Regions from separate parts of the Streptomyces sp. NPDC087440 genome, predicted to be linked through region 3. Evidence: riboswitches for the same ligand, from Rfam matches in the RefSeq annotation. Region 3 holds a riboswitch; each other region holds the start of a gene.
What was found. Region 3 has a riboswitch for S-adenosylmethionine ahead of thrC (threonine synthase). Riboswitches for the same ligand answer to the same signal wherever they lie in the genome.
Positions count from the first base shown of each region.

Region 1: another riboswitch for S-adenosylmethionine. It lies ahead of ACIO3O_RS36510 (hypothetical protein); the one in region 3 lies ahead of thrC (threonine synthase).
Region 2: another riboswitch for S-adenosylmethionine. It lies ahead of ACIO3O_RS30300 (aminotransferase class V-fold PLP-dependent enzyme); the one in region 3 lies ahead of thrC (threonine synthase).

Region 1 is NZ_JBIUXN010000026.1:75,865-82,940, reverse strand. It holds gene ACIO3O_RS36535 (GNAT family N-acetyltransferase) at 420-1,130, opposite strand; gene ACIO3O_RS36530 (ABC transporter substrate-binding protein) at 1,177-2,202, opposite strand; gene ACIO3O_RS36525 (amino acid ABC transporter ATP-binding protein) at 2,340-3,149, opposite strand; gene ACIO3O_RS36520 (amino acid ABC transporter permease) at 3,146-4,192, opposite strand; gene ACIO3O_RS36515 (hypothetical protein) at 4,529-4,660, opposite strand; SAM riboswitch class IV at 4,860-4,972, shown strand; gene ACIO3O_RS36510 (hypothetical protein) at 5,152-5,565, shown strand; partial or broken gene ACIO3O_RS36505 (DUF1772 domain-containing protein) at 5,660-6,058, shown strand; gene ACIO3O_RS36500 (DMT family transporter) at 6,024-7,010, opposite strand; gene ACIO3O_RS36495 (MarR family winged helix-turn-helix transcriptional regulator) at 7,050-7,076, shown strand, end outside.
Region 2 is NZ_JBIUXN010000018.1:111,061-118,136, forward strand. It holds gene ACIO3O_RS30290 (cytochrome bc complex cytochrome b subunit) at 1-1,008, shown strand, start outside; gene trpD (anthranilate phosphoribosyltransferase) at 1,175-2,239, shown strand; SAM riboswitch class IV at 2,336-2,453, shown strand; gene ACIO3O_RS30300 (aminotransferase class V-fold PLP-dependent enzyme) at 2,692-4,107, shown strand; gene ACIO3O_RS30305 (Lrp/AsnC family transcriptional regulator) at 4,179-4,460, opposite strand; gene ACIO3O_RS30310 (rhomboid family intramembrane serine protease) at 4,457-5,200, opposite strand; gene ACIO3O_RS30315 (hypothetical protein) at 5,433-5,687, shown strand; gene ACIO3O_RS30320 (NYN domain-containing protein) at 5,754-7,076, shown strand, end outside.
Region 3 is NZ_JBIUXN010000002.1:374,225-381,300, forward strand. It holds gene ACIO3O_RS06405 (alanine/glycine:cation symporter family protein) at 1-161, opposite strand, end outside; gene groL (chaperonin GroEL) at 293-1,915, opposite strand; gene ACIO3O_RS06415 (cold-shock protein) at 2,277-2,480, opposite strand; gene ACIO3O_RS06420 (MoaD/ThiS family protein) at 2,910-3,185, opposite strand; gene thrC (threonine synthase) at 3,221-4,507, opposite strand; SAM riboswitch class I at 4,523-4,651, opposite strand; gene ACIO3O_RS06430 (glucosyl-3-phosphoglycerate synthase) at 4,826-5,773, shown strand; gene ACIO3O_RS06435 (hypothetical protein) at 5,847-7,076, shown strand, end outside.

The sequences.
Region 1 (7,076 bases), on a different contig from region 3:
CGGGTCTGGGGCCTCTCTGCCTGAGCAGCCCGGGGCTGCACTCGTCCGGTACGGGCCTGGGCCGGGGCCCTGGCGGTGACGTGCACCCAGCACCGCGCTTGGCCAGGGCCGGTGCCGGGCCGACCCGGCGGCGAGAGGGCCGGTACGGGGGTGGCCCGGAGTCGGGCGGGCCGCCCCCTTGCCCGCCCGTTCCGCCCCCTTGGGGCGGCCCCGTCGCCCAAGGGAGCGGGGCGGCAAGAGGCGAAGCCAAGGGGACGGGGCGGCACAGGGCGGAGCCCAAGGGGGCGGGGGCGGAAGAGGGCGGAGTCCAAGGGAGCGAAGGGGAGAAGCCGGGCCCACGGGGGCGGCGGGAAGAGGCCAGGGCGGAAGCGTCGGGGTGGCCAACCGACCGCGGCGGAACCCTGCGTCGGCCGAACGCATCATGCACCCGGCGTGCGAACCAGCAGAAAGCGCACGTTGCGCCGAAGCCGAAACCCCAAGGACTCGTACAGCCGGATCGCGTTCACGTTGTGCGCCCCCGTGTGCAGGAACGGCACATCCCCCCGCTCCCGAATCCCCGCCGCCACCGCCCGCACCAGCCGCGTCGCCAGCCCCCTCCCCCGGTACTCCGGATGCGTGCACACCGCGCTGATCTCCGTCCACCCGGGCACCCGCAGCCGCTCCCCGGCCAGCGCGACGAGCCTGCCGTCCTCGTCCCGCACCCCGAGGTACGTCCCCAGCTCGACGGTCCTCGGCAGGAACGGCCCCGGCTGCGTCAGCGCGATGAGCTCCAGCACCTCGGGCACGTCCGCCGCCCCGATCCGTACCGCCTCCGGCGCGTGCTCGGCCCGCAGTCCGGCATCGACCAGCTGCACCCCTGCGATGCTCTGCTCGATCCCCCACCCCTCGGGCACCTCCACCACCCCGCTCACCGGGGTCACCACACCGGGTCCCCCGACCAGCCGGGCCAGGTCGTCCCAGGCCCTGGGGTCCGCCGGGTCCTCCAGCGCGGTGAACGGCGAGACCCCCGCCGGATACCGCGCCGCCCTCCCGAACCGCTCCGCGAGGTGCGCGTGCGGCCCGGTCAGCGCGGCCCACGCCGCGTTGTCCAGCACATGCACGTCACCGGAGACTTCCACACTCGTCGACATGGTCATTCCACCGTTCACCCTTCGCTTCGTCGCGTACGCATCCGGCTCACGAGTTGTCCAGCGGCAGCCCGGGCGGGTCGATCTGGGAGGTGGTCAGCGCCTCGTTCGAGAGGTTCCAGGCGCCGAGCGTCTTCGGGTACTGGCCGTTCTTGATCAGGTGGTTGATCGCGTCGGCGAGCGGCTTCGAGAGCCCGCTGCCCTTCTTCGCCGTCGCCGCGATGAGCCCCTGGAGCGTCTCGCCCGCGCCCGAGAAGGTGCCCGCGCTGCGCGTCGGCTTCGGCGTCTTGGCGGTGGAGGCGATGTGGTAGGAGATCGCCGGGTTCGGCCCGAAGTAGGCGTCGATCTTCCCGCTGGACAGCGCCAGGTGGGTGGCGTTCAGGTCCTGGAAGTACTTGACGTTGAGCTGCTTGCCCTCCTTGGCCAGCTTGGCCTTCCACTCCAGGAGGATCTTCTCCTGGTTGGTGCCGTTGCTGACGGAGACGGTGCGGCCCGCGAGCTTGCGGTAGTCGTTGCCGAAGTTCCAGGTGCTGGACTTCTGCACCTCGAAGCCGAGGTTGTCCTTGCGGTACGAGGCGAACTCGTACTTCTTCTTGCGCTCCTCGGTGACGGTGACGTTGGAGATCGCCACGTCGACCTTGCCGCTGTCGACGCCGACGAACATGTTCTCCCAGGTCGAGTTCTTGACCTCGACCTCCAGGCCGAGGACCGCGCCGATCAGCCGGGCGAGGTCGGGCTCGGCGCCGGTGAGGGTCTTCTGGTCCTCGCCGACGAAGGACAGCGGCGGGAATCCGGCGGGCAGCGCGCCCACTCCGACGACCAGCTTGCCGCTGTCGGCGATCTTCTTGGGCAGCTTGGCGCTGATCTCCTTCACCTCGGAGACCTTGACCGTGGTCTCCTTCGCTGCGCCGTTGGAGAGCCGTCCGACGGTGAGGGTCCCGTTCTGGGCGTTGTCCGGCTTCGTCACGGCGCCGCTCTCGCCGCCGCACGAGGTGAGGGAGACCGCGAGGGCGGCGACGGCCGCGGTGGCGGTGGCGCCTCGGAGGAAGGTGCTGCGGAGACTGAGGGTGCGCATGGCTGTCCTTGTCGGAGTCGTGTGACGGACGTACGAGGTCTGGGTCGTACGGGAGGGAAGGCGATACGAAGAAGGCGGCACGGATAGGGCGGCCCGGATAAGGCGGTACGGAGCAGGCGAACCGGGGAGCGCGAAGCTCAGAGCACCTTGCTCAGGAAGTCCCTGGTCCTGTCGTGTTCGGGGTGGTCCAACACCTGGGCGGGCGGCCCCTGTTCGACGATGCGGCCCGCGTCCATGAAGACCACCCGGTCGGCGATCTCACGGGCGAAGCCGATCTCGTGGGTGACGATGACGAGCGTGGTGCCGCTCCGCGCGAGGTCCTTGATGACCTCCAGCACCTCCCCGACCAGTTCCGGGTCGAGCGCGGAGGTCGGTTCGTCGAAGAGGATCACGCCGGGCCGCAGGGCGAGCGCGCGGGCGATGGCGACGCGCTGCTGCTGCCCGCCGGAGAGCTGACGCGGGTACGCGGCGGCCTTGTCGGCGAGTCCCACCCTCCCGAGCAGGTCGCGGGCGAGCGCCTGTGCCTCGGGTTTGCCCAGTTTGCCGGTGGCGACCGGGGCGGCGGCGACGTTGTCGAGGACGGTCAGGTGCGGGAAGAGGTTGAAGTTCTGGAAGACGAAGCCGATGCGGCTGCGCTGGGCGAGGATGACCCGCTCGCTCAGCTCCTTGAGCCGTTCGCCGTGCCGGCGCACCCCGATGGGTTCGCCGTTGAGGCTGACGTGTCCGGCCTCGGGTTTCTCCAGGTGGTTGATCACCCGCAGCAGCGTGGACTTCCCCGAGCCGGAGGGCCCGATGACGACCGTCACCTCTCCGGGGCGTACGGTCAACTCCACTCCGTCCAGGACGTGTTGGGCACCGAACCACTTGTGCACCCCGTGCACTTCGACGGCGGCGGGACGTACCTCCGCACGCACCTCCGCCACTTCGGCGATCTCGGCCGTGGTCATGTCGCGGTCTCCCTCCGGGCCCGGGCCCGCAGTTCGGTCAGGCCGGTGCGCACCTTCTGGAACGGGGTGGGCGGCAGGGTGCGCAGGGCGCCGCGCGAGTAGTGGCGTTCGACGTAGAACTGGATGACGGAGACGACGCTGGTGAGGATCAGGTACCAGGTGGTGGCGACCAGGAGCAGCGGGACGATGTCGCCGGGGTAGGTGCTGCCCATGCTCTGCACCGAGCCGAACAGGTCCAGCAGCGAGACGTAGAAGACCAGTGAGGTGGCCTTGACCAGGCCGATCAGCTGGTTGACGTAGTTCGGCACGATGGAGCGCAGGGCCTGCGGGAAGACGATCCTGGCGAACTGGTAGCGCTTGGGCAGGCCGAGTGCGGAGGCCGCCTCGTGCTGGCCCTGGTCGACGGAGAGCAGCCCGCCGCGCACCACTTCGGCCGCGTACGCCGCTTCGTTGAGGCTGAGTCCGACGACGGCGACGACCATGTCGGTGGCGAGCCGGTTCTCGTCGAAGGTGAAGAAGGCGGGACCGAAGGGGATGCCCAGGCTGAGGGTCTGGTAGAGCGCGCTGAAGTTGTAGAGGAAGAGCAGGACGACGATCAGCGGCACCGACCGGAACAGCCAGGTGTACACCCAGCTGACGGTGCGCAGCACGGGGCTGTCGGAGAGCCGGGCCACGGCGAGCACGATGCCGCCGAGGAGTCCCAACACCGCGCTGTAGACGGTGACTTCGAGGGTGATGAGCAGCCCGTCGAGGATGGTGGGGCGCAGGAACCAGTACTGGAAGCGGTCCCACTGGTAGAAGGGGTTGGTGATCAGGCCGTGCACGAACTGTGCGGCGAGGACGAGCACGATCGCCGTGGCTATCCACTGGCCGGGCCGCCGCAGCGGCAGCACGCGCTGCGCCTTCGGGGGCAGGGCCGGGGCCGCCGCCCCCTTCGGGGGTTCGGGGGGTGGTGGTGCGGACGCGGACGGATCGGGTCGGGGGATCGTCTCGGCGGTCGCTGCCGTGCCGGAGGACACAGCGACACCGGGAGAGTCACTCATGGAGGGCTCCAGCGGATTCGGCCCCCGGGCCGCACACATCGCCGCAGGTCACCGCCGGGCCGGGGGCGGCGCGACGGAGCACGGCGTGCGGGAGTGTGCGGGGGCGGGGACGGGGAGGAGAGGGACGTACGACCGTCGGGGCGGTGACGTCGGAGGGCACGGCCGTCGGGCGGACGGGTGCGGAACAGGAGAGGGCCGGTACGTCACACGGGACGGGAGAGTCCCCGTACGTCACCGGACCTGACGATGCGTCACAGTCCGGCCCGCAGCGGCGTGTCGGGCGAGTCACGCACCCCCGGCGGGGTGTCGGACCAGGCCGTCAGCCGACGAGCGGGCTCAGTGACCGGCGGTGCGGCACACGGCCGTACACAGTGCGCTGCTGACGCGCAGGAGGTCGACGGAGCGGTCCGCGCACAGCGGGACACGGCCGTGGGAGCGCCACACGGCCAACCCCTCAGCTGCGTCCATCTCGCTCACCGTCACCATTCCGCCCCCGAGGGGCTTCGCTTCCGCCGATGCGCCGCAACTTAGCCACGGCCGGATTCGAATGTCAACGGCGCCGCCCAGCACGTGAGATGGCGCGAACGGCCTCCTTGACGGGTCTCGGAGGGGCCCGGACACTGGCCGGGACGGTCACGATTGTCAGCGCCTTCCGGGCGGGTTCGAGCATCCCGTCCGGCGGTCATCGGCCCCGGCCCGCTGGCAGGCAACCCTTCCTCCGCGACGGGGTGCCCCGGGTGACGACCGGGTTCCGCCGGTGCGGCGGGGCAAGCGTGGTTCCGTGTCGCGCGGACCCGGAGGTGGGACCGGTGGACATGCCCTGGAACGGACTGACGAGGCGACTGCACATCGATCTGCAGCGGGTCTCCAGCGCGTATTAGTGCGCTCGGGCGGGTTCGAGAGTTCACATGTCCGACACGCGACGACACAGGGGGACACGTGTGCCCCCGAGGAGAGTCATGCCCGAGACCACTGCCCGCAGCTCCCTTCCCTGTACGCCCGACACCCCCCGTCCCGTGCCGCTGGTGCGCGGCCGGATCGGCGTCGACCGCGCCGGGGGCTTCTACCCCGCGCCGCACCGCTACGAGCTGTTCCTGACCGAGGGGTGCCCCGCGTCGCGGGCCCTGCTGAGCGCCGTCGCCCTGCTCGGCCTGAAGGGTTCGGTGTACGCCACCACCCTCCCGGCGTGCCCCGCCGACGCCCCCGAGGCGTACGCGGCGCTGCTCAGCGCGTACGAGGCGACCGTGCACCCCTTCACGGGCACCCCCAGCGTGCCGGCACTGGTCGACCGGTGGAGCGGCCGCCTGGTCAGCAACCACACCGCCGACATCCTGGACGACCTCACGGGCCCGCTGTCGGAGCGGATCGCCTGACCTCAGCCCTGCTCGGCCGACTGTGGACGCGGGGACATGCGCCTGCGCCTCTCACGCATGTCCCCTGCGTCCCCGGGGCTGTTGACTGACCCCCATGACAACGAAGCACACGGCAAACGGAATTGTCCTCGGCGCGGCGACGGTGTTCGCGGGACTGGTGGCGGGCGTCTGGTACGCGTTCGCCTGCGGGGTGATGCCCGCGCTGGCCCGCTCCGAGGACCGGGTCTACGTGGAGGTGATGCAGAACATCAACGTGGTGATCGAAAACCCGGTGTTCTTCGCCGGGCTGTTCGGCGCACTGGTCCTGATCGGCGTGTCCGCCTGGCAGCAGCGCAAGACCCCGGCGGGCCGGTGGGTGCTCGCCGCGCTGGTGCTGTACGTCCTGGTGATCGCGGTGACCTCGGCGGCGAACGTGCCCCTGAACAACGAGCTGGCCGCCGCCGGGGCCCCGGCCCGGATCAGCGATCCGGCGTCCGTGCGCGAGCGCTTCGAGGACCCGTGGGTGGTGTGGAACATCGTGCGGGGCGTGCTCGGAACCGCGGCCGTGTACTGCCTGTGGCACGCCACCACCCGGCTGCGCGCCCCGCAGCCTTCCGCGACGACGCCTGCGGGCGTCCGAGCATGACACCGGTCAACACCAGTGCCAGGCCAGCCATTTGGCGTACGGTCAGCGACTCGGCGGCGAGCACCGTGCCGAGCAGCACACCGGTGACGGGATTGAGCAGCCCGATCAACCCGACGGTCCCGGCGGGCAGTTGGCGCAGCCCGGCGAACCAGACGGTGAAGGCCAGCGCGGTCGCGACCAGGGTGACGTACGCGAACGCCAGCAGCGCCGGGACGGAGAGCGCGGGCGGCTGACCCTCCACGAGGACGGCGGCCGGGAGCAGGAAGAGGCCTCCGGCGACGAGCTGCCAGGCGGTCGAGGCGAGGACGTCGGTGCCGTCGTTCCAGCGCTTGGCCAGGATGTAGCCGAAGGACGACACCACCATGGCGACGGCGGAGGCGAGGACCCCGGGCAGGCTCACCCGTTCCGCCCCCGTGAGCAGCATCAGACAGACCCCGCCCAGCCCGAGCACGGCCCCGGCCAGGTGGGGCACCGCGGGCCGCTCCGAGACCAGCGGCCAGGCCATGAGCATCATCGCCAGCGGGGCCACGGCCATGACGGTCGCGGCGACGCTGGTCGGCAGGAGCTGGGAGGCGACGTACACGAGGACGAAGAACACGCTGACGTTGAGCACCCCCAGCACGGCCGACCGCCACCACCACGCCCCGCGCGGCCGTTTCCGGCACAGGAGCAGGAGGACGAGTCCGGCGGGGAGGGCGCGCAGGGCGGCCCCGTAGAGGGGGTGGTCGGCGGGGAGGAACTCGTGCGTGACGAAGTAGTTGGTCCCCCAGGCGACCGGTGCGATCGCGGTGAGCACCACACCTCGCAGTTTGGCTTCCATGAACCCAATGTAGCTTCCCGGGAAGTTATTGTGGGATACATGAACGCATCTTCCGTGCCGGACCGG
Region 2 (7,076 bases), on a different contig from region 3:
ATGGTCGCCAGGTTCTACTCGGTGCACATCCTGCTGCTGCCGGGCATCATGCTCGGCCTGATGGTGGCGCACCTGATCCTGGTCTTCTACCACAAGCACACCCAGTTCGCGGGCCCCGGCCGCACGAACAACAACGTGGTGGGCATGCCGCTGCTGCCGGTCTACATGGCCAAGGCCGGAGGCTTCTTCTTCCTGGTCTTCGGCATCATCGCGATCATCGCGGCGGCGTTCACGATCAACCCGGTCTGGGCGCTCGGCCCCTACCGTCCCGATCAGGTGTCCACGGGCGCCCAGCCGGACTGGTACATGGGCTTCGCCGAAGGCCTGGTGCGTGTCATGCCGGGCTGGGAGATCAACCTCTGGGGCCACACGCTGGTCCTGGGCGTGTTCATCCCGCTGACCCTCTTCGGTCTGATCCTCGCCGTCATCGCGGTGTGGCCGTTCCTGGAGTCCTGGGTCACCGGCGACAAGCGCGAGCACCACATCGCACAGCGCCCGCGCAACAGCCCGACGCGCACCGCGTTCGGCGTCGCCTGGATCACGCTGTACTTCATCGGCCTCGTCGGCGGTGGAAACGACCTGTGGGCCACGCACTTCCACCTGTCGCTCAACTCGATCTCGTGGTTCGTGCGCATCGGCTTCTTCGTCGGTCCGGTCCTGGCGTTCATCATCACCAAGCGGATCTGCCTGGGCCTCCAGCGCAGGGACGCCGAGAAGGTGCTGCACGGACGCGAGTCCGGCATCATCAAGCGCCTGCCGCACGGTGAGTTCGTCGAGGTCCACGAGCCCCTGTCCGCGGACAAGCTGCACACGCTCACGGCGCACGAGCAGTACGCGCCGGCCGAGATCGGTCCCGCCGAGGACGAGAACGGTGTCACGCGCAAGGTCGGCCCCGCCGAGAAGCTGCGCGTCAAGCTGAGCAAGGGCATGTACGGCGAGGGCAACCAGATCGCCAAGCCCACCGCCGAGGAGTACAAGGAGATCACCAGCGGCCACGGCCACCACTGATCCCCGGCCGGTCCAGTGAAGTGAACTGAACCGGCGACTGTTCGCCACAGCCAAGAGCCCCGTCCGGACCCCGGACGGGGCTCTTCGCGCGTACCGGGGCTGGATAGGGTGGCCCCATCCCTTATCGGCATGCCCTTCGCCGGGCGCGTGGACCCTGGAGCGGACCATGAACGTTGTGACCCCAGTCGGCGGCGACAGCGTGGCGGCCCGCGGCTGGCCGGGCATCCTCACCGCCCTGATGCGCGGCCAGGACCTCGGCGCGGACGACACCGCGTGGGCGATGGACCGCATCATGTCCGGCGAGGCCACCGACGCGCAGATCGCGGGCTTCTCGGTCGCCCTGCGCGCCAAGGGCGAGACGGTGCAGGAAGTCACCGGTCTGGTACGGGCGATGTACGAGCACGCCAACACCATCGAGGTGCCCGGCCCCAGCGTCGACATCGTCGGCACCGGCGGCGACATGGCCAAGACGGTCAACATCTCCACCATGTCCGCGATCGTCATCGCCGGCACCGGCGCCAAGGTCGTCAAGCACGGCAACCGGGCCTCGTCCTCGGCGAGCGGCTCCTCCGACGTCCTGGAGAAGCTGGGCGTCAACCTGGACCTGACGCCCCGCCGGGTGGCCGAGGTGGCGGGCGAGGCGGGCATCACCTTCTGCTTCGCCGTGAAGTTCCACCCGGCGCTGCGGTACGCCGCCAAGGCCCGCAAGGAGCTCGGCACGCAGACCACCTTCAACATCCTGGGCCCGCTCACCAACCCGGCCCAGGTGCGCGCCCAGGCGGTCGGCGTGGCCGACGCGAGGATGGCCCCCATCGTCGCGGGCGTCCTCGCCGAACGCGGCAACTCCGCCCTCGTCTTCCGCGGCGACGACGGCCTCGACGAACTGACCACCACCGCGACCTCCCGGGTCTGGGTGGTACGGGACGGGGGCGTCCGGGAGGAGGCCTTCGACCCGCGCGAGGTCGGCCTCGAACTCGTCCCGGTGGAGGCCCTGCGCGGCGCGGACGCCTCGTACAACGCGGAGGTGGCCCGCAGGCTGTTCGCGGGCGAGAAGGGGCCCGTACGGGACGCCGTGCTGCTCAACACGGCGGCCGCGCTGGTGGCCCTGAACCCGGGCGGCGGATCGCTGAACGAGGAGATCGCGGCCGGTCTGGAGCAGGCGCGCGCGTCCCTGGACTCCGGGGGCGCGCAGGCGGCCCTGGACCGCTGGGTGCGGGCCAGCAACGCCTGAAACACCCTGCTGGTGTGACGCAGAGCGCAGTCCGGACGTCTCAGAAACCGGACTGCGCTCTTGCATGTGATCGTGTGTGTGGCAGGATGCTGACCAGGTCATGAGTGACAGCGACTACGGCCCCGGCCCGCTGTCCGGCAACCCTCCGTCCGTGGCGGGGTGCCCCGGGTGAAGACCAGGTCGTAGGCAGCGAGGTCTACGGCAAGCGCGGACCCCTGCGCACTCATCTTGAGTGGCGCGCCCCTGGGGTCCTGGTCCTCAAGGGAGCAGTCTCGTGAGCAAGCGAATGCGATAGGGCCGCTCGGCCCCGTTTCACCTTCACCTCCGCAACCGGACACGTGTATCCGGAGCGTCGAGGCAACTCCCGTACGAGACAAGGTAGTTGAGCCTTCGTCGGATTCCGTGCGGGCATCACTGAAGCCATTCCGCCTTGTCCTGCCAGGAGTTTCGCCATGTCTGCATCGTCCGTCGCCACCGTCGCCGCCACCTCTGCCGCCGCCCCCTCCGTCGACGCCTGCGCCGCCGAGTGCGCCGACCCCTGCTGTGCGCCGCTGCCCGTCCTCGGCCGGGACGTGGCCGTGCCGCTGGTCACCGGGGGCGAAGTGACGTACGCGGCCCTCGACTACGCGGCCAGTGCGCCGGCCCTGCAGCGGGTGTGGGACGACGTCGCCGCGTACGCCCCGTACTACGGCAGCGTGCACCGGGGGGCTGGGTACCTCTCGCAGCTCTCCACCGACCTGTTCGAGAACAGCCGGGTGACCGTCCACGAGTTCCTCGACTGCCGCGACAGTGACCAGGTCGTCTTCACCCGCTCCACCACCGACTCGCTGAACCTCCTGGCGGCCGTCCTGCCCGCCGACTGCCAGGTGTTCGTCTTCGAGACCGAGCACCACGCCTCGCTGCTGCCCTGGCAGGACGCGAACGTCACCTACCTGAACGCCCCGCGCACTCCGGCCCAGGCCGTCGAGACGCTGGAGCGGGCGCTGGCCGACCGCGACCCGTACGGCCCCGCGCTGGTCTGCGTGACCGGTGCCTCCAACGTCACCGGGGAGATCTGGCCGGTGGCCGAGCTGGCCGCCGCAGCGCACGCCCACGGCGCGCGGATCGTGCTGGACGCCGCCCAGCTCGCGCCCCACCACCCGGTGTCCGTCAAGGAGTTGGACGTCGACTGGGTCGCCTTCTCCGGCCACAAGCTGTACGCGCCCTTCGGCTCCGGCGTGCTCGCCGGGCGCGCCGACTGGCTCCAGGCGGCCGAGCCGTACCTCGCGGGCGGCGGCGCGTCCAAGAAGGTCGCGCGGCGCGCCGACGGCGGCGTGGACGTCGAGTGGCACACCACGGCCGCCCGCCACGAGGCCGGTTCGCCCAACGTCATCGGCGTGTACTCGATCGCCTCCGCCTGCAAGGCGCTCACCGAGGCGGGCTTCGACAACCTGGTCCAGCGCGAGCAGGCGCTGGTGCGCACGGTCCGCGCGGGCCTCGCCGAGGTCCCGGCCGTGAAGGTGCTCTCGCTGTTCGGCGACGACGCCCCGCGCGTCGGCGTCATCTCCTTCGTCGTGGAGGGCTGGAACAGCTCGCACTTCGCCGCCGCGCTCTCCGCCGAGTACGGCATCGGGGTGCGCGACGGCCTGTTCTGCGCCCACCCGCTGGTGCGCACGCTGCTCGGCAGCGACCCCCAGGACCCGGGCGAGTGCGGCGCCCCCGAGGCCGAGCCGGGCGAGCGCTCCCTCAACGCCATCCGGGTGAGCTTCGGCGCGGGCACGCCGGACGAGCACGTGGAGCGGTTCGTGCGCGCGGTCAAGGAACTCGTCGCCAACGGCGCGCAGTGGAACTACCGCACCGAGGGCGGGCGTTGCGTCCCGGCCGTCTGAGGCTTCCGTACGGTACGGCTGTGGCCCGCCCCCTCGTGCAGGGGGCGGGCCACAGCCGTACCGTGCAGGTGTCAGCCGTCCAGCCCGATGGCGAACGCCGCCTCCAGGTCGTGCTGCGAGTAGGTGCGGAACGCGACGTGCGTGTCCGTGCCCTCGACGCCGGGGATCTTGCTGATGGAGCCGGGGATGATGTCCGCCAGGTCGTCGTGCCGCCCGACGCGCACCATGGCGATCAGGTCGTACGTACCGGTGACGGAGAAGACCTCGCTGACGCTGTCCAGCGCGGCGATGGACTCGGCGATCTCGGGGATGCGGTCCACGCTGGTCTTGATGAGCACGATCGCGGTGATCACGGCTGGCTTTCTCCCTCGGTGGCCGGTGGTGCTGCTGCGCTCGCAACTGTAGTCGTACGGCGATAACGCGCCCACGCGTAGAGGAAGCCCCCGGCGAAGCCCACCACGTGCGCGAGATACGCCACCCCGGCCCCCTCGCCCAGCCCCTGGGCGGCCAGCCACTGGAGCACGAACCAGAAGATCAGCACGATCCAGGCGGGGAAGCGCAGCGGCAGGAACAGCAGGAAGGGGAAGAGGCTGGTGACCCGTGCGTGCGGGAAGAGCCGCAGGAACGCCCCCAGCACCGCCGAGATCGCCCCCGACGCGCCGACCAGGGTCTCGTCGGAGCCGGCGTGCGCGAGGGCGTACGCGACGAGGGCGAGGTAGCCGCAGATCACGTAGAAGAGGGCGTACGCCAGGCGGCCCATGCGTTCCTCGGTCATCGCCCCGAAGACGTACAGGAAGAGCATGTTGCCCAGCAGGTGCAGCCAGTTGCCGTGCACGAACAGGGCGGTGAACGGGGTGAGCAGGGCGTGCCCGCCGCCCTTGACCAGCTGGGCGGGGACGACGCCCCAGCGCTCGAAGTAGGCGCTCTGCGCGGCGAGGAGCGCGTCCCCGGTCCCGTACGCGGGGGTGAAGCCGGACGCGGGGCCGAGCAGGAAGACCACGCAGCAGACGCCGATCACGGCGTACGTCACGACCGGCCCCCGGCTGATCTCCCGCCACCGCGCCTGCCGTCGCCCGGCTGTGGCCTTGCTCATGGGGATCACGATGCGAGCATGCCGCAGCGCACGGTGCGGGCCGGGCTGGCACGCCGGGCCCGGGCGTCCGGGCTGTCGCCCGGGTCACCCCGGTCTCAAGGGTCGACCGCCCTCGGCGCGGGGTACCCGTAAGGCCGTAGGGTTGCGCGCAGGGCATCCGCAGTTCGACGGCGCACCGCGGCAACGACGTACGACACACGTATGACGTGTGCGAAGGAAGAGGACGGTACGCATGACGACGACGGTTCCCCTGCCCACTGCCGGAACCCGGTGGCGCTGCACCCTCTGCGGAAACCTCACGCGGTTCGACGTGACCCGCTCGTCCAAGGTGGTCGAGTACGTGCACCTCGACCTGGCCGGGGAGTCGAAGGTCGAGGAACGCGAGGTGGTCAGTGAGACCATCGAGTCCGTGCGTTGCCGCTGGTGCAACGCGGTGGACCAGATCGAATTGGTGGACAGGCCGGACGCCGACCCCCAGAACTCCTAGCGGGTTCTCGTGGGCGGGCCCGGCGGAGCATGCCCGCGAGGGTAGGAAGGCAGTGGGGTGACGGCAATGGTGGAGCCCGCGAGCGGCGCGGACCGGGCCGGTTCGGCCGACGACGTCGCAGAGGTGCTCGACCGCCCGTTGCCCGAGGGGGTACGGCGCCGGGTCGTGACGCTGGTGTCGGATGCGTTCGGCGGCCTGACGGTGGCCGAACTGCCCGCACCCTTGCGGCAGTACGCCCGGTTCACCCCCACCAGACGCGCCAAGTTCGCGGGCAACGCGATGGCGGCGGCACTGGAGAGCGACCCGGTCTTCAGGCAGCGCATCGGCGAACGGCTGCGCGAGACGCAGCCCGAGCTGGCGAGCGCGCTGGAGGCCGGGTCGCCGCCCGCCGCCGCCGACCCGGTGGACGTGGCGGCGGCCGCCTACGTACTGCGCCCGGTGGGCTGGGTGAAGCTGGTGGCCGCCGCGGGCGAGGAGGCCCAGCGCGCCGACGCCGAACGCGCCGACGAGGCCGCCCAGCGCGAACTGGACCAGCTGCGCGCGGAGCTGGCCGAGGCCCGGGAACGCACCAAGGGCGAGACCGAGCGGCTGCGGGCCGAAGTGGACGCGGCCCGCCGGGAGTCCGAGGCCGCCCAGCGCAAGCTGCGCGGCGCCCTCAGCGACGTCAAGCGCGGCGAGGCCGCCCTGCGCAAGACCCAGGGCGAGATCGACGGCATCAGGGCCGAGGCGGCCGCCCAGGTGGCCGCGGCGGAGGCGGAGACCCGGCGGCTGCGGGCCCGGCTCGGCGAGGCGGAGGCGTCCGTCGAGGCGGGACGCCGTGCCGTACGCGAGGGACGCAGCGTCGAGGACATGCGGCTGCGGCTGCTCCTGGACACCGTCCTGGAGGCGGCGCAGGGGCTGCGCAGGGAGCTGGCGCTGCCGCCGTCCACCGGGCGGCCCGCGGACACCGTGGACGCGGTCGAGCCGGGGCGGATGTCGCCCAAGGACATCGCGGCGCGGGCCCTGTCCGACACCGACCCGGCGGTCCTGGACCAGTTGCTGGCGCTGCCGCAGGCGCATCTGGTGGTGGACGGCTACAACGTCACCAAGACCGGCTATCCGACGATGCCGCTGGAGAAGCAGCGGCTGCGGCTGCTGGGCGGTCTGTCCATGCTGGCGGCGGCCTCGGGCGCCGAGGTGACGTGTGTCTTCGACGGTGCGGAGCTGGCGGCTCCGGTGCTGCTCGCGCCGCCGCGCGGGGTGCGGGTGCTGTTCAGCAAGGCGGGCGTGACGGCCGACGAGCTGATCCGGCAGCTGGTGCGGGCCGAGCCCGACGGGCGCCCGGTGGTGGTGGTCTCCACCGACCGCGAGGTGGCCGACGGTGTCGCCAAGTCCGGTGCGCGGCCCGTC
Region 3 (7,076 bases):
GCCTTGTCGCCCAGCACCCGGATCATCTCCGGGAACATCCGCAGCTGGACCACCTTCGACCGGACGGTGAAGTACAGCCCCGCGCCGATCACCAGCGGGATGAGCAGATAGCTCCAGAAGACGTCGTTGATGTCGACGATGACGGAGTCCAGGGTGTCCATGCGCCCCAGCTTCGAGGCGGACGCGCAGGTCAGCCACCCGGGAACGCCACTGGGGCGGCACCCCCGAAGGGATACCGCCCCAGTGGACGTACGTACTGCTGCCTGCGCGAGGCGGGAGGGGGAGGGAGGACTTAGAAGTCCATGTCCCCGCCCGGCATGCCGCCCGGAGCGGCCGCGGCGGCCTTCTCCGGCTTGTCGGCGATGACGGCCTCGGTGGTGAGGAACAGCGCGGCGATGGAGGCGGCGTTCTGCAGGGCAGAGCGGGTCACCTTCGCCGGGTCGAGGATGCCCTCGGCGATCATGTCGACGTACTCACCGGTGGCGGCGTTCAGGCCGTGACCGATGGGCAGGTTGCGGACCTTCTCGACGACGACGCCGCCCTCAAGGCCACCGTTGACGGCGATCTGCTTGAGCGGGGCCTCCAGCGCGAGCTTCACGGCGTTGGCGCCGGTCGCCTCGTCGCCCGTGAGCTCCAGCTTCTCGAAGACGGCCGAGGCCTGGAGGAGGGCGACGCCACCACCGGCGACGATGCCCTCTTCGACGGCCGCCTTCGCGTTGCGGACGGCGTCCTCGATGCGGTGCTTGCGCTCCTTGAGCTCGACCTCGGTGGCGGCACCGGCCTTGATGACGGCCACGCCGCCGGCCAGCTTCGCCAGGCGCTCCTGGAGCTTCTCGCGGTCGTAGTCCGAGTCGCTGTTCTCGATCTCGGCGCGGATCTGGTTCACGCGACCGGCGACCTGCTCGCTGTCACCGGCACCGTCGACGATGGTCGTCTCGTCCTTGGTGATGACGACCTTGCGGGCGCGGCCGAGGAGGTCCAGGCCCGCGTTCTCCAGCTTGAGGCCGACCTCTTCGGAGATGACCGTGCCGCCCGTGAGGATGGCGATGTCGTTCAGCATGGCCTTGCGGCGGTCGCCGAAGCCCGGGGCCTTGACGGCGACGGACTTGAACGTGCCGCGGATCTTGTTCACGACCAGGGTGGAGAGCGCCTCGCCCTCGACGTCCTCGGCGATGATCAGCAGGGGCTTGCCCGACTGCATGACCTTCTCCAGCAGCGGAAGGAGGTCCTTCACATTGCCGATCTTCGAGTTGACGATCAGGATGTACGGGTCGTCGAGCGACGACTCCATGCGCTCCATGTCGGTGGCGAAGTACGCCGAGATGTAGCCCTTGTCGAAGCGCATGCCCTCGGTGAGCTCGAGCTCCAGGCCGAAGGTCTGCGACTCCTCGACCGTGATGACGCCTTCCTTGCCGACCTTGTCCATGGCCTCGGCGATGAGCTCGCCGATCTGGGTGTCGGCGGCGGAGATGGAGGCCGTCGAAGCGATCTGCTCCTTGGTCTCGACATCCTTCGCCTGCTCCAGGAGGGCGGCGGAGACGGCCTCGACGGCCTTCTCGATGCCACGCTTCAGGGCCATCGGGTTGGCGCCCGCGGCAACGTTGCGGAGACCCTCACGGACCAGCGCCTGCGCGAGGACGGTCGCGGTCGTCGTGCCGTCACCGGCGACGTCGTCCGTCTTCTTCGCGACCTCCTTGACGAGCTCGGCGCCGATCTTCTCGTACGGGTCCTCGAGCTCGATCTCCTTGGCGATGGAGACACCGTCGTTGGTGATCGTGGGGGCGCCCCACTTCTTCTCAAGAACGACGTTCCGGCCCTTGGGGCCGAGAGTGACCTTGACGGCGTCGGCGAGCTGGTTCATGCCACGCTCGAGGCCGCGCCGGGCCTCCTCGTCGAACGCGATGATCTTGGCCATGTGAAGTGGTCCTCCCAGGACGGGGTGGATTTCTCCGGACCGGGGGTTCGGTGCCCGCGACGGACGGCTTCGCGATGCCCGGGAATCCTTACCCCGACACCTCTCGGCCTCACCGAACCTGGTCCAAGTTCTGTCACTCTCACTGGGAGAGTGCTAACGCCAATGATTAGCACTCGACCCATGCGAGTGCAAGCGGATACCACAGATCTTGGACACGGGCACGCACGGTGGGCCGACCGTGGACCGGTCGCGGGCCGGGGCACGGGCCCCGGACGCACCAAGGGCCCGTACCCCTGTAGCGGGATACGAGCCCTGAGCGCGTGAGAACTGGTGAGTGCGTAGTTGGCCGATCGCGCCGAGATCAGACGGCGAGCTTGACCATGTCCGCCTGCGGACCCTTCTGGCCCTGCGAGATCTCGAACTCGACTCGCTGACCCTCTTCAAGGGTGCGGTAGCCGTCCATCTGGATCGCGCTGTAGTGGACGAAAACATCCGCACCACCGTCGACCGCGATGAAGCCGTACCCCTTCTCCGCGTTGAACCACTTGACGGTGCCCTGAGCCATGCCTAACTCCCCTATTACTGGCCCTTGCGCGAGACCGCACTTCGCGACCCCGGGTCAGACCCCACCCGCCGACAGGAACGCGGAAGGTGTGCGCCGTAGCGCGTCGACCGCGGCTGAATGTATCCGCCCAACTGCCCTCTGCAACAGGTCAATCCGACGAGAATTCTGGGCAGGATCGAACGCCCGGATCGGTCAACTCCCGCATTTCCAGGGCAAGTCGGGCCGGACATAGCGTGCGCATCGGCGGCAAATCGCTCGAACACACGGGCCGCATCTTGTCGCCTTCTCATATGCACGGGGCATGGGCGGCGACCGGGGCTTCCCCCACTCTACCCCTTTCAACCCTGCAGAATTGCCCCCTCCGCTTGTGTGCGGAGGGGGCAACTGGGGTCAACGCGGGGCGCGTTGGGGGCGCACGCCGAGGGGCGGTCAGCCTCCGGCGACGGCCGGGATGATCGAGACGCCGGCGCCGTCCGGGGTGGCCGTCTCCAGGCCGCTCTCGAAGCGGACGTCGTCGTCGTTCACGTACACGTTCACGAAGCGGCGCAGCTTGCCCTGGTCGTCCAGGACGCGGGCGGCGATGCCCGTGTGGTTCTTCTCCAGGTCGGCGATGACCTCGGCGAGGGTCGCACCCTCGGCGGCCACCTCGGCCTCGCCTCCGGTGTACGTGCGGAGGATGGTGGGGATGCGGACCTTGACGCTCATGGGTTCAGCCTTCCTTGCGTACGTACGGGGGTGATTCAGCGTGCCAGGCCGGCGTCGCGGAACGCGTCCAGGCTCGGCCGGATGGTCGCGGAGGGGCCGGTGGTCGGGGCCACCGCGTCCAGGGTCTTGAGACCGTCGCCGGTGTTGAGGACGACGGTGGTCAGCGTCGGGTCCAGCAGCCCGGCCTCGATGAGCTTCTTCGTCACGCCGACGGTCACGCCGCCCGCGGTCTCCGCGAAGATGCCCTCGGTGCGGGCCAGCAGCTTGATCGCGTCGACGACCTGCTCGTCGTTCACGTCCTCGACGGCCCCGCCGGTGCGCCGGGCGATGTCCAGGACGTACGGGCCGTCCGCCGGGTTGCCGATGGCGAGCGACTTGGCGATGGTGTTCGGCTTCTGCGGGCGGACCACGTCGTGACCGGCCTTGAAGGCCGTCGACACCGGGGAGCAGCCCTCCGCCTGGGCGCCGAAGATCTTGTACGGCTTGTCCTCGACCAGACCGAGCTTGATCAGCTCCTGGAGGCCCTTGTCGATCTTCGTGAGCTGCGAACCCGAGGCGATCGGGATGACGATCTGGTCCGGAAGCCGCCAGCCGAGCTGCTCGCAGATCTCGTACGCGAGCGTCTTCGACCCCTCGCCGTAGTACGGGCGCAGATTGACGTTGACGAAGCCCCAGCCCTCGCCCAGCGGGTCGCCGATGAGCTCGGAGCAGAAGCGGTTCACGTCGTCGTAGTTGCCCTCGATGCCGACCAGCTCGCCCCCGTACACGGCGGCCATGACGACCTTGCCCTGCTCCAGGTCGTGCGGGATGAACACGCAGGAGCGGAAGCCGGCCCGGGCGGCGGCGGCGCCCACCGCACCGGCCAGGTTGCCGGTGGAGGAGCAGGAGAGGGTGGTGAAGCCGAAGGCGCGGGCGGCCTCGACGGCGATCGCGACGACGCGGTCCTTGAAGGAGTGGGTCGGGTTCCCGGAGTCGTCCTTGACGAACAGGCCGCCGGTGACACCCAGTTCACGCGCCAGATTGTCCGCCTTGACCAGCTTCGTGAAGCCGGGGTTCAGGCTGGGCTTGGTGGCGACGTCGGCCGGGACGGGCAGCAGCGGGGCATAGCGCCAGATGTTGTCCGGACCGGCCTCGATGCGCTTCTTCAGCTCTTCGGGGCTGTCGGTGGGGAGGTCGTACGCCACTTCCAGCGGCCCGAAACAGAGCTGGCAGGCGAAGATCGGACCGAGTTCGAAACGCTCCCCGCACTCGCGGCAGGAGAGGGCGGCGGCGGGGCCGAGGTCAACGGTGTTCACTGCGGCTTCGGTGGTCTGCACAGCCATGATGGCGAGGTCCTTTCCTCATCTTCCCCGCGACGACTTTCGTACGCGAGACGGAATTGGCACCTTCCTGGCCTGACCTCGCGGTCGGCTGGGGGGTTGCCGGGACTTCAACGGGCCGTTTCCCTCTGTCCCTCTGGATGAGCGCTATGACTCCGGCGACCGCACAGGCGGGCCGAGTGTTTATGTGCGCTTCCGACCCCGACATGCACAGGTCGTCCGCGTTGTTCAAGACTGTAACCGAACCCCCGGACGGGTGTGCCAGACGTCCGGACCGCGAGATGGATCACAAAAGCGACCACAGGGACAGGAGTGACGGGCGTGCTGGAAGAGGTGGAGCGCTGGCTGCAGGCGCGGTCCTGGTCGGCCGCCGACCGCCCGCCGGAGCAGCTCCTCGCCGCCAAGGCCGCCCACGGGCAGAGCATCAGCGTGGTGCTGCCCGCCCTGAACGAGGAGGCGACGGTCGGCGAGATCGTCGCCACGATCCGCCGGGACCTGATGGGCCCCGCGTTCCCCCTGGTGGACGAACTGGTGGTGATCGACTCCGGCTCCACCGACCAGACCGCGAAGGCGGCCGCCGAGGCGGGCGCCCGGGTGGTGCACCGGGACGAGATCCTGCCGCGCGTCCCCGCCCTGCCCGGCAAGGGCGAGGTCCTGTGGCGCTCACTCCTGGTCACCACGGGCGACGTCGTCTGCTTCGTGGACGCGGACCTGAAGGACTTCGACGCCTCGTTCGTCTCGGGCATCGTCGGCCCGCTGCTCACCGACCCGCACCTCCAGTTCGTGAAGGCCACCTACGACCGCCCGCTCGACGGCGCGGCGGGCCAGGGCGGCCGGGTCACCGAGCTGATGGCCCGCCCCCTGCTCAACCTGCACTGGCCCCAACTGGCCGGATTCGTCCAGCCGTTGGGCGGCGAGTACGCGGCCCGCCGCTCCCTCCTGGAGCGCCTGCCCTTCCCCGTCGGGTACGGGGTCGAACTCGGCCTGCTCATCGACTCCCTGCACACGGTCGGCCTGGACGCGCTGGCCCAGGTGGACGTGGGGGTGCGCATCCACCGCCACCAGGACGGCCAGGCGCTGGGCCGGATGGCCGCCGCGATCTACCGCACCGCCCAACTCCGGCTCTCCCGGGGGCATTTGATACGTCCGTCCCTCACCCAGTTCGAGCGGATCGGCTCCGGCTTCGTCCCCCGTACACACCCTGTGGACACCGAGGAGCGCCCGCCCATGCGGGAGATCGCGGAGTACGCGGCGCGGCATGCGGCGTAAGCGGCTGCCACAACCGGCCCGGGACCGCGCGTCGCACCCCGCTCCGTAACTCTGCGTAGCTAGCTTTCGCCGTATGCGACTGACCCGACCCCGGAGCACCCTGACCCTGCTCCTCACCGCCGCGGCCCTGACCACCGCAGCGGCCCCCCAGCCCCGCATCCCGGCTCCCGCACCCCGCGCCGGGGTCGTCGAGCCCTTCGCCAAGCGGTACGACGCCTCGCTGTACGGCGACTTCCGGACCATCGGCAACACGGTGCTGGGCTGCGCCGCCAACCCCGCCGACGCCCAGGACTGCGCCGACGCGACCAGCGGCGCCTGGGCCCAAGGGTCCAACAACAGCTTCGTGATGCGGCGGATCAACACCGCGGGCATGAACCCGGCACACGGCTCCAGCACCGGCCGGCTGGTGATCCCGCCGGGCGCGCGGGTCGCGTACGCGCGCCTCTTCTGGGGCGGCAACAACGGCAGCATGTACGCGCGCGGCGCCGTGCACCCCGGCTGCGACTCCCGGGCCCTCAGCGAGCCGACCGACCCCACCCCGGGCAGCCCGGACGACGTGGTGCCGAAGCTGCGGGTGGGCACCGGACCCGCCACCCCGGTGGTACCTGAGTTCCGGGTGCAGGACCCGGCCGACGCGAGGGGCGCGCACTTCTTCACCGCGGAGGCCGACGTCACCGGGGCCTTCGCCGGGACGACCGGCACCGGGCAGCCGCTGACGGTCGGCGTCGGCGACATCTGGACCACCGAGGGCTTCGGCTGCTCGGCGGGCTGGTCGCTGACGGTCGTGTACGCCTACGACGCCCCGCAGCCGGAGCACGCGCCCAACCGCCGCCACGTCTACGTCTTCGGCGGCCACGTCTTCCAGGGCGCCTCCGACCCGGACACCACGCTCACCGTGGCGGGCTTCCGCAAGCTGGGCGGGGTGAAGGCGCGGGCGAGCGTCACCGCGTACGAGGGCGACGCCGCGTACAAGGGGGACCGGTTCCTGGTGGGCGGCCTGCCGGTCGCCGAGAGCCGTACCGGTGCGCTGGACAACTTCTTCGTCAGCCACGCGGACGGCTCCCTCGATCCCGACCTGGTCACCAACATGTCCATCGACGCCAAGGAGTTCGACCTGCCGGACGGAGCAATTCCGCCGGGTGCGACCTCGACGGCGCTGACCTTCACCACCGCCGGGGACACCTACGTGCCGCAGTCGCTGGCGCTGTCCGTGCCGATCCCCGACCTGGAGTACTCCAAGACGGCGAGCACGAAGTCGGCGCACCCGGGCGATGTGGTCCGCTACACGGTCCGGGCCCGCAAC